DNA from 2 places in the Kitasatospora sp. NPDC048715 genome. Region 1 is predicted to be linked to the other one. Evidence: predicted binding sites of a transcription regulator. Region 1 holds the regulator's gene; the other holds the start of a gene.

The links. Region 1 encodes HrcA, which represses chaperone genes, less so after heat shock. Its sites were predicted from a motif close to TTNGCACTCNGNNNNNCNGAGTGCNAA; they were not measured.
Region 2: a site for HrcA is predicted at 1,877-1,903, ahead of groL (chaperonin GroEL). Genes of this name have one in related genera too.

What each region holds. Positions count from the first base shown of each region.
Region 1 covers NZ_JBICVH010000010.1:154,388-159,606, reverse strand. The annotation lists gene ACGFSC_RS20185 (PDZ domain-containing protein) at 1-499, opposite strand, end outside; gene ACGFSC_RS20180 (16S rRNA (uracil(1498)-N(3))-methyltransferase) at 631-1,380, opposite strand; gene dnaJ (molecular chaperone DnaJ) at 1,456-2,595, opposite strand; gene hrcA (heat-inducible transcriptional repressor HrcA) at 2,672-3,706, opposite strand; gene htpX (zinc metalloprotease HtpX) at 3,996-4,916, shown strand; gene ACGFSC_RS20160 (hypothetical protein) at 4,949-5,219, shown strand, end outside.
Region 2 covers NZ_JBICVH010000025.1:7,808-13,026, forward strand. The annotation lists gene thrC (threonine synthase) at 1-681, shown strand, start outside; gene ACGFSC_RS37380 (ubiquitin-like small modifier protein 1) at 717-995, shown strand; gene ACGFSC_RS37385 (cold-shock protein) at 1,533-1,736, shown strand; gene groL (chaperonin GroEL) at 2,058-3,680, shown strand; gene ACGFSC_RS37395 (hypothetical protein) at 3,837-4,193, shown strand; gene ACGFSC_RS37400 (hypothetical protein) at 4,215-4,388, shown strand; gene ACGFSC_RS37405 (hypothetical protein) at 4,395-5,117, opposite strand; gene ACGFSC_RS37410 (PadR family transcriptional regulator) at 5,184-5,219, shown strand, end outside.

The sequences.
Region 1 (5,219 bases):
GGTCGCGACCGTTGACGCTGCTCAGCAGCACCCGGTCCCCGCCCGGCTCGAAGGCGAGCCCGCCGACCGGCCCGTACGGCAGCCGCTGCGGCTCGCCGCCGTCCAGCGGCACGGCGTGCGCCCAGGTGCGGCGGAAACTGGCCTCGCCCGCGGCGGTGGCGGCGATCGGGCGGCCGTCGGCGGTCCAGCCGAGCACCCGGGTCTGGTGGCTGCCCCAGTGGGTGAGCCGGCGCGACGGGCCGCCGTCCACCGGCACCACGTGCACCTCGGGCGCGCCGTCCCGGGTGGAGGTGAAGGCGAGGTGCCGCCCGTCCGGGGAGAACCTCGGGTGGTGGACCGGCAGGTGGTCCGCCGTCAGCCGCCAGGCCCGGCCGCCGTCCAGCGGGGCGAGCCAGAGGTCGTCCTCGGCGACGAAGGCGACCAGGTCGCCGTGCAGGTGGGGATGGCGCAGGTAGGCGCCCGCCGAGCTGTTCGAGGAGGTGCTCAGGGAGTCCGTCACCCGGCCAGCCTAAGCAGGTGCGCGTACGATCCGCGCCGTTTTTCCCAGACTTCCGGCGCCGCCCGCAGAGGGCTGTTACGCCCTCCCGGGAACCGCCCCGCGGGCCGCCCCGACCGCCTGCACGGCAGCCGTCACGACCAGCGGCCGGTGCGCCCGAGCAGCAGCGCGCCGGCGGCCACCCCGGCGGTCGAGGTGCGCAGCACCGAGGAGCCCAGCCGGTACGGCTTGGCGCCCGCCTCGGCGAAGGCGGCCAGCTCCTCCGGGGAGACCCCGCCCTCGGGGCCAACCACCAGCACGATGTCCCCGCCCTCCGGCAGTCCGGCGTGCGCCAGCGGCTCGGCGCCCTCCTCGTGCAGCACGGCGGCGAACGCGGCCCGCGCCAGCACCGGCGCCAGCTGCCGGGTGGTCATCGGCTCGCGGACCTCGGGGAAGCGCAGCCGGCGGGACTGCTTGCCCGCCTCCCGGGCGGTGGCCCGCCACTTGGCGAGCGCCTTGGCGCCGCGCTCGCCCTTCCACTGGGTGATGCAGCGCGAGGCGGACCACGGGATCACCACGTCCACGCCGACCTCGGTCATCGTCTCCACGGCCAGCTCGCCGCGGTCGCCCTTGGGCAGCGCCTGGACGACCACGATCCGCGGCGCGGGCTCCGGCTCCCGGCGCACGGCGGCGACCGTCACGTCGATCGCGTCCTTGCCGAGCACCTCGGCGACCGTGCCGTCCACCCCGAGTCCCAGCCCGTCGGCCAGGGTGACCGCCTCGCCCGGCTCCAGCCGCTTCACCGCGGCCGCGTGCCGCCCCTCCGGGCCGTCCAGGCGCACCACGGCCCCGGGCACGGCGGCGGCGATCCGCTCGGTCTCGACGACGAAGACGGGCGCGGTCATGACGGGGGAACCTCCAGGAGTGGGACGGGAACACGGAAGGGGTGCCGGGATCCCCCGGCACCCCTCCGCGGACGACTACCGGCCGTTGAAGGCGTCCTTCAGGCGGGAGAACAGGCCCTGCTGGCCCGGCGCGAACTGGCCGGACGGCTGCTCCTCGCCGCGCAGCACCGCGAGGCGGCGCAGCAGCTCCTCCTGCTCGGCGTCGAGCTTGGTGGGCGTCTTCACCTCGACGTGCACTATCAGGTCGCCCCGGCCGCCGCCGCGCAGGTGGGTGATGCCCCGGCCGTGCAGCGGGATCGACTGGCCGGACTGGGTGCCGGGCCGGATGTCGACCTCCTCCAGGCCGTCCAGGGTCTGCAGCGGCACCCGGGTGCCGAGCGAGGCCGCCGTCATCGGGATGGTGACGGTGCAGTGCAGGTCGTCCCCGCGCCGCTGGAAGATGGTGTGGGTGGTCTCGGCGATCTCGACGTACAGGTCGCCGGCCGGGCCGCCGCCGGGGCCGACCTCGCCCTCGCCGGCCAGCTGGATCCGGGTGCCGTTGTCGACGCCGGCCGGGATCTTGACGGTCAGGGTGCGGCGGGCGCGCACGCGGCCGTCGCCGGCGCACTCCGGGCACGGGGTCGGCACGACGGTGCCGAAGCCCTGGCACTGCGGGCAGGGGCGGGAGGTCATGACCTGGCCCAGGAAGGACCGGGTGACCTGGGAGACCTCGCCCTTGCCCCGGCACATGTCACAGGTCTGCGCCGAGGTGCCGGGGGCCGCGCCCTCGCCGCTGCAGGTGGTGCAGGTGACGGCGGTGTCGACCTGGAGTTCCTTGGTGGTGCCGAACGCGGCCTCCTCCAGGGTGATCTCCAGCCGGATCATGGCGTCCTGGCCGCGGCGGGTGCGCGAGCGCGGGCCGCGCTGGCCGGCCGCGGCGCCGAAGAAGGCGTCCATGATGTCGGAGAAGCCGAAGCCCGCCGCGCCGGCGCCGAAGCCGCCGGCACCGCCGCCGCCCGGGGACAGCGGGTCCCCGCCGAGGTCGTAGACCTGACGCTTCTGCGGGTCGGAGAGCACCTCGTAGGCGGCGTTGATCTCCTTGAACCGCTCCTGCGTCTTCGGGTCCGGGTTGACGTCCGGGTGCAGTTCGCGTGCCAGGCGCCGGAACGCCTTCTTGATCTCGTCCTGCCCCGCATCCCGTCGGACGCCGAGTACCGCGTAGTAGTCCGTGGCCACCAAATGCTCCGCTTGTTCCGCCTGTAGTAGTGCTGCGACTGGACGCCACCGTTAAAAATTCTAACGGTGGCCCTTGCTAGGACTCGGCCAGGATCTGGCCCACGTACCGTGCCACCGCTCGCACCGCCCCCATTGTGCCGGGGTAGTCCATCCGGGTCGGACCGATCACACCCAGTTTCGCCACGCTCTCGTCGCCCGAACCGTAGCCGACCGAAACGATCGAGGTGGAATTCAGCCCTTCATAGGCGTTCTCCCGCCCGATCCGGACCGTCATCGCGGCGTCCGCGGTCTCACCCAGGAGGCGGAGCAGGATGACCTGCTCCTCCAGGGCCTCCAGCACCGGCTGGATGGTGAGCGGGAAGTCGTGCCCGAAGCGGGTCAGGTTGGCCGTGCCGGCCAGCATGATCCGCTCCTCGTTCTGCTCGGCGAGCGTCTCGAACAGGGTCGCCAGGACCGTGCTGACCGTCGGCCGGTCGGCCTGCTCGAACAGCGCCGGCAGTTCCTCCAGCAGCCCCGGGACCTCCGGGAGGCGCCGGCCGGCGGCTCTCGCGTTGATCCGGGCCCGCAGGTCCGCCAGCACCGTCTCGCCGACCGAGCCCGGGCAGTCGACCATCCGCTGCTCGACCCGGCCGGTGTTGGTGATCAGTACCAGCATCACCTTGGCCGGGGCCAGCGCCACCAGCTCGATGTGCCGGACGGTGGAGCGCGTCAGCGAGGGGTACTGCACCACCGCGACCTGCCGGGTCAGCTGGGCGAGCAGCCGCACGGTGCGGGCGACCACGTCGTCCAGGTCGACCGCGCCGTCCAGGAAGTGCCGGATGGCCCGGCGCTCGGGGGCGCTCATCGGCTTGATCTCGGCGAGCTTGTCGACGAAGAGGCGGTACCCCTTGTCGGTCGGGATGCGGCCGGCGCTGGTGTGTGGCTGGTGGATGTAGCCCTCCTCCTCCAGCGCCGCCATGTCGTTGCGGACGGTCGCCGGCGAGACCCCGAGGTTGTGCCGTTCCACCAGGGCCTTGGAGCCGACCGGCTCCTCGGTGCCCACGTAGTCCTGCACGATCGCGCGGAGTACGGCGAGCTTGCGTTCGTCCAGCTGGCGGACCTCACCGGCCATGGGGCACGCACCTCCGTCTTCGCACGTTGTCCGACTGTGTCCCTCACTGCTGCGGGCCGCTCCGGGAGGCCCCCGGTCTTGGCACTCTGAACGTACGAGTGCCAGAACCGTACCTGCCAGTGTAAGGCCCGGGTCCTACGGCAGGAACGGCCCGAGGGGCGTGATCCTCCCCGCAGTTCCGGACACGGCCCGCGGGGCCCCGGCGGTTCGATCCTCCCGGCACCGGGGTGGTGCCGGGAGGCCGTCCGGGTGGCAGCATCGAAAGCGACGGCGAACGGAGGAGCAAGCGATGTCGAGCTCGGGCCAGCACACCCGTTTCGCGCCCGACCGCGGCCTGACCGGCCGCATGGTCGCGACGATGTTCGTGATCGGGTTGCTGTACGTCGGTTTCACCGGCCTGCTGATCGCGCTGCTGCGCGGCGCCTGGCCACTGATCGTCCTGATCTCCGGCGGGCTGTTCGTGGCCCAGTTCTGGTTCAGCGACAAGATCACCGAACGGGCGATGGGCGCCCGCCAGGTGTCCCCGGAACAGTTCCCCCAACTCCACGGCACCGTCGACCGGCTCTGCGCCCTGGCCGACATGCCCAAACCGCGGGTGGCGGTCGCCGACAACGACATGCCGAACGCCTTCGCCACCGGCCGCAACCCGCAGAACGCGGTGATCTGCGTGACCACCGGGCTGCTGCGCCGGCTGGAACCGGAGGAGCTGGAGGGAGTCCTCGCGCACGAGCTGTCGCACGTCGCCCACCGGGACGTCGCGGTGATGACGATCGCCGGGTTCCTCGGCGTCCTCGCCGGGGCGATGACCCGGATCGCCGTGTACGGCGGGTTCATGGGCGGCGGGCGCAACAACAACGACCAGAACGCCGCCATCCTGGCGCTGATCATCCCGCTGGTGTCGATCGTCGTCTACGCGATCAGCTTCCTGCTCACCCGGCTGCTCTCCCGCTACCGCGAACTGGCCGCCGACCGGGCCGCCGCCCAGCTCACCGGCCGGCCCAGCGCCCTGGCCTCGGCGCTCACCAAGGTGACCGGGCAGATCGCGGCCATCCCCAGCAAGGACCTGCGCCAGGCGCAGCCGTACAACGCCTTCTACTTCGCCCCCGCGCTGAGCGCCCGGGAGGCCGCCTCGCAGCTGTTCTCCACCCACCCCAGCCTGGAGAAGCGGCTGGAGCAGCTGGCGAGGATCTCCGAGCAGCTCGGCCACTGAACCCGCCGAGCCCCTGACGCGAAAGGACCGCCGTGGGAATCCTGGACACCCTGTTCGGCCGCACCAAGCCCGTCAAGCCCGACCTCGACCAGCTGTTCGGCGTGCCGTCCGCCGCGCTCACCCTGGAGGCCGGGGCCGGGTTCACCCCCACCGGGCTCGGCTCGGTCTGCTTCGCGGCCGTCGAGGGCGCGGCCTTCGTCCAGGTCGAGCAGCAGGTCCGGGCCCTGCTGGACGCCGACACCGAGCGCGGCGGCGTCCCGGTGGAGGCCTCCAAGGACGACTACGGCTACTCCTGGCTGCTCG
Region 2 (5,219 bases), on a different contig from region 1:
CGCTTCTGCTCGGAGCTGATCGGCGATTCGGCCGGCGAGGGCTGGGGCTTCGTCAACGTGAACCTGCGGCCGTACTACGGCGAGGGTTCCAAGACGCTGGCGTACGAGATCTGCGAGCAGCTCGGTTGGCGGCTGCCGGAGCAGATCGTGATCCCGATCGCCTCGGGCTCGCAGCTGACGAAGATCGACAAGGGCCTCCAGGAGCTGATCAGGCTCGGCCTGGTCGAGGACCGGCCGTACCGGATCTTCGGTGCCCAGGCCGAGGGCTGCTCGCCGGTGTCGGCCGCGTTCAAGGCCGGCCGGGACGTGATCAAGCCGGTCAAGCCGGACACCATCGCCAAGTCGCTGGCGATCGGCAACCCGGCCGACGGCCCGTACGTGCTGGACATCGCCCGCCGCACCGGTGGCGCGGTGGAGGACGTCACGGACGCCGAGGTCGTGGCGGCGATCCGGCTGCTGGCGCGGACCGAGGGCATCTTCGCCGAGACCGCGGGCGGGGTGACCGTCGGCGTGCTGAAGAAGCTGGTCGAGACCGGGCAGCTGGATCCGGCCAAGGAGACCGTCGCGATCAACACCGGCGACGGCCTGAAGACCCTGGACGCCGTCTCCGACGCCGGGATGACCGCCGTCATCCGCCCGACGCTGGACTCGTTCCGCGCCGCCGGCCTCGCGTCCGCCTGAACCACCCGATCGGCCCCGCCCCCGCAAGGAGAGTCATGAGCGCCAACGTCCGCATTCCCACCATCCTCCGCACCTACACCGACGGTGCCGCCGTGGTGACCGCCGAGGGTGCCACCCTGGCCGAGGTCGTCGCCGACCTGGAGAAGAACCACCCGGGCATCTCGGCCCGCATCCTGGACGACACCGGCAAGCTGCGCCGCTTCGTGAACGTCTACGTGAACGACGACGACGTGCGTTTCGCCGAGGGCCTGGCGACCGAGATCGAGGACGGCGCCGGCATCTCGATCATCCCGGCGGTGGCCGGCGGCTGCTGAGCCTTCGCGACCAACCCGCGGTCGCCCGCGCGTACGGAATTCCGTTTCCCGTATGCGCGGGCGACCGCTGGCATTCCGGCCGGAATATTTCCCGGTCGAGTCGGAGTAGAGTGTGGCTCGGTTGGGAACAGGGTTTCCCTTTCGGCCCCCGCAGTGCTCGGCCCGGGGGCGTCCGGCCGGCGGGACCGGCCCGTGAAACATGTCAGGCGGATGTCAGAATTCCCGCGGACATTTGAGTAATTCGTCCGCTATGTCCGGCGTGAAATGCCGAGATTATTCCGATTCGGCCCGTCCTGTCCCTTGACATCGAGGCGGAATTACCGGTGGCTGGCCCTGTTGCAGAGGGCGTCGATCCGGATACATTCAGCGGCGGTCGACGCAATCACCCGCTCGCCGGAAGCCGCCTGGCGTCCTGCACGGAGGGTTGCGGCGTGCACGGCTGCGCCCAGGGGGGGTTCCCCGGGCCGGCCTTCAACCAACCCGGGCCCGCGACCTGCGGGCGCGTGAAGGGCCAGCACAGCACTAGGGGAGTTCGGAATGGCTCAGGGCACCGTCAAGTGGTTCAACGCGGAGAAGGGCTACGGCTTCATCGCGGTCGACGGTGGTGCGGACGTCTTCGTCCACTACAGCGCGATCCAGATGGACGGCTACCGCACCCTCGAGGAGGGCCAGCGGGTCGAGTTCGAGATCTCTCAGGGACAGAAGGGCCCGCAGGCGGACATGGTCCGCGCCGCGGTCTGACCCCTTCCGACCCCAGGAGCTCGGCGCGGCCCTGCGGCTGGTGACCTCTCGCTTCTCGACGGGCCCGTGCGACTCGTGTCGCACGGGCCCGTCGGCGTTCCCGGGCGGCCCCGGCGGCGGCTCGCGGATTGCCGATTGGGCTTGCACTCGCCCACCCGGAGTGCTAATCATTGGCGTTAGCACTCACAGTGTGAGAGTGACAGCGGACCGGGTCGGTGAGGCCCCCGGGAGCGGAGGGAATGGACCTCCGCGCACCAGGGCCGTCCGTCGCGGGCACCCCTTGGTCCGAGCAGTCGACCGTGTCCCGGAGGACCACTTCTGATGGCCAAGATCATCGCCTTTGATGAGGAAGCTCGCCGCGGCCTTGAGCGTGGCATGAACCAGCTCGCCGACGCGGTGAAGGTCACGCTCGGCCCCAAGGGCCGCAACGTCGTGCTGGAGAAGAAGTGGGGCGCCCCCACGATCACCAACGACGGTGTCTCCATCGCCAAGGAGATCGAGCTCGAGGACCCGTACGAGAAGATCGGTGCGGAGCTCGTCAAGGAGGTCGCCAAGAAGACGGACGACGTCGCGGGTGACGGCACCACCACCGCCACCGTGCTCGCCCAGGCCCTGGTTCGCGAGGGTCTGCGCAACGTCGCCGCCGGCGCCAACCCGATGGCCCTGAAGCGCGGCATCGAGAAGGCCGTCGCCGCCGTCTCGGACCAGCTGCTGGCCCAGGCCAAGGACGTGGAGACCAAGGAGCAGATCGCCTCCACCGCCTCCATCTCGGCCGCCGACACCCAGATCGGCGAGCTGATCGCCGAGGCCATGGACAAGGTCGGCAAGGAAGGCGTCATCACCGTCGAGGAGAGCAACACCTTCGGTCTGGAGCTCGAGCTCACCGAGGGCATGCGCTTCGACAAGGGCTACATCTCCGCCTACTTCGCCACCGACCTGGAGCGCATGGAGGCGACGTTCGAGGACCCGTACATCCTCATCGCCAACTCCAAGATCGGCTCGGTCAAGGACCTGCTCCCGCTGCTGGAGAAGGTCATGCAGAGCGGCAAGCCGCTGGTCATCATCGCCGAGGACGTCGAGGGCGAGGCCCTGTCGACCCTGGTCGTGAACAAGATCCGTGGCACCTTCAAGTCCGTCGCCGTCAAGGCCCCGGGCTTCGGTGACCGCCGCAAGGCCATGCTCGGCGACATCGCCATCCTCACCGGTGGCACCGTCATCTCCGAGGAGGTCGGCCTCAAGCTGGAGAACGCCGGCATCGACCTGCTGGGCACCGCCCGCAAGGTGGTCATCACCAAGGACGAGACCACCATCGTCGACGGTGGCGGCGACAGCGAGCAGGTCGCGGGCCGCGTCAACCAGATCCGCGCCGAGATCGAGAACAGCGACTCGGACTACGACCGCGAGAAGCTCCAGGAGCGCCTCGCCAAGCTGGCCGGCGGCGTGGCCGTCATCAAGGCCGGCGCGGCCACCGAGGTGGAGCTCAAGGAGCGCAAGCACCGCATCGAGGACGCCGTCCGCAACGCCAAGGCCGCCGTCGAGGAGGGCATCGTCGCCGGTGGTGGCGTCGCCCTGCTGCAGGCCGGTGTCGCCTTCGACAAGCTGGAGCTGGACGGCGACGAGGCCACCGGTGCCAACATCGTCAAGGTCGCGCTGGAGGCCCCGATCAAGCAGATCGCGACCAACGCCGGCCTGGAGGGTGGCGTCGTGGTGGAGAAGGTGCGCAACCTCCCCGCCGGTCACGGCCTGAACGCGGCCACCAACACCTACGTCGACCTGATCGCCGAGGGCATCATCGACCCGGCCAAGGTCACCCGCTCCGCGCTGCAGAACGCCGCCTCCATCGCGGCGCTGTTCCTCACCACCGAGGCCGTCATCGCCGACAAGCCGGAGAAGGCCGCCGCGGCCGCCGGCGGCGGCATGCCGGGCGGTGACATGGACTTCTGATCCTGATCGCTTCGATCGGATCGGTTGGACCTCGTCCGTGTGGGCGGTTCCCTTCGGGGGGCCGCCCACACGGCGTTTCGGCGGTCCGGGTGTTCCGGGTGTTCCGGGTGTTCCGGGCGTTTCGGCGTTCCGGACGTGTCGACGGAGAATGGACGGATGGCTGCTGACGACATCGAGACCGCCCTGCACAACGCGCGGGCACTGATCCTGGCCGACCTCACCGCGCGGGACGTGGCGGACGCCGCCGTCGTCTCGCTGGTGGAACAGGCCGTGACGCACCGCCGCTGGTGGCTGGAGCAGTGGCCGGACGGCACCGAGTACGTGCTCGGGCTGGTCGCCCAGGACGTCCAGGACGCGCTGCTGGAGGCGTACGGGCGCTGGCCGCTGTGCGCCGACTGCGCGGCCGACGGGGACCCGCACGCCCTCGGCGTGGAGCCCGAGCTGGGGCCGGACCCGCACTGGGTGTGCGGCAAGCAGGGCGCGGTGGTGGCACCCGTGGGGAAGCTCGCGTAGACCCGTGCGTACGGTGGCGGCATGAGGCGCTGGGTGTGGGGTGCGGTGGGCGGGTGCTGCGGGCTCGGGCTCCGGTGGGCCGCGGTGGAGCTGTCGGGGGCCGGCCAGGACGCGTGGTGGGCCGTGGTGGGTCGCCTGCCCGCGGTGCCGGCGGGGATGGCCGCCGCGGACCGGGTGCTCGCGCGGCGGGGCTGACGGGCGTCAGAGGGCGCCGAGTTCGGCCGTCAGATTGGTCCGCGCGGCGGCCGTGAAGCGCTCGCGGGCGGCGGGGGTGCGGTAGAGCGCGGGCAGGGCGAGCAGATGGCGCAGGACGGCGGCCCGGCCGGCCGAGAAGTCCGGCGCGGGGACGAAGCCGTACTCCTCGCGGACGGCGGCCGCGTACGCCGCGTACGCCTCGGGGCTGCCGCCGAGGACGGCGAGGTCCGCGTCGCAGAGCACCTCGCCGTTGCGGTCGCCGGGCGCCGGGTCGTGGCCGACGGTGAGCAGCACGAGGCGCTCGACCTCGGCGACCCGCTCGGCGGGCAGTCCGGCGGCGGTCAGCGCGCGGACGGCCAGGGCGGCGCTGCGCTCCTCGTTCTCGGTGCGGTCGGGGCGGTAGACGGCGTCGTGGAACCAGGCCGCGAGCCGGACGGCCTCCGGGTCGTCGGCGTGCCCGGCCAGCTCGTCGACGTGTTCCAGCACGGCGTGCAGGTGGGTGACGGTGTGGTAGCGGCGCTGCGGCTCCGACCAGCGGCGCAGCAGCTCCCGGCCGTACGGTTCGGGCTCGACGGCGGCCCCGCAGCGGGTCAGCAGCGCGGTCCAGGCGGCGAGCAGGCCTTCGGTGAGCGGGCCTTCGCCGAGCGGCCGGTGCCCGGGGGTGGACGGTCGGTGCCCGGCGGACTGCCGGTGCGCGGCGGCGGACGGGTCGTGCTCGGTGGTCGGCATGGCGACCATTGTGGCGGCCCGGCCGGGCGCTGGACCTATAGGTAGGTTGACGATATATGTAGTCGTATGACTGAACGCTCCATGCAGGAGCCCACGCTGCTG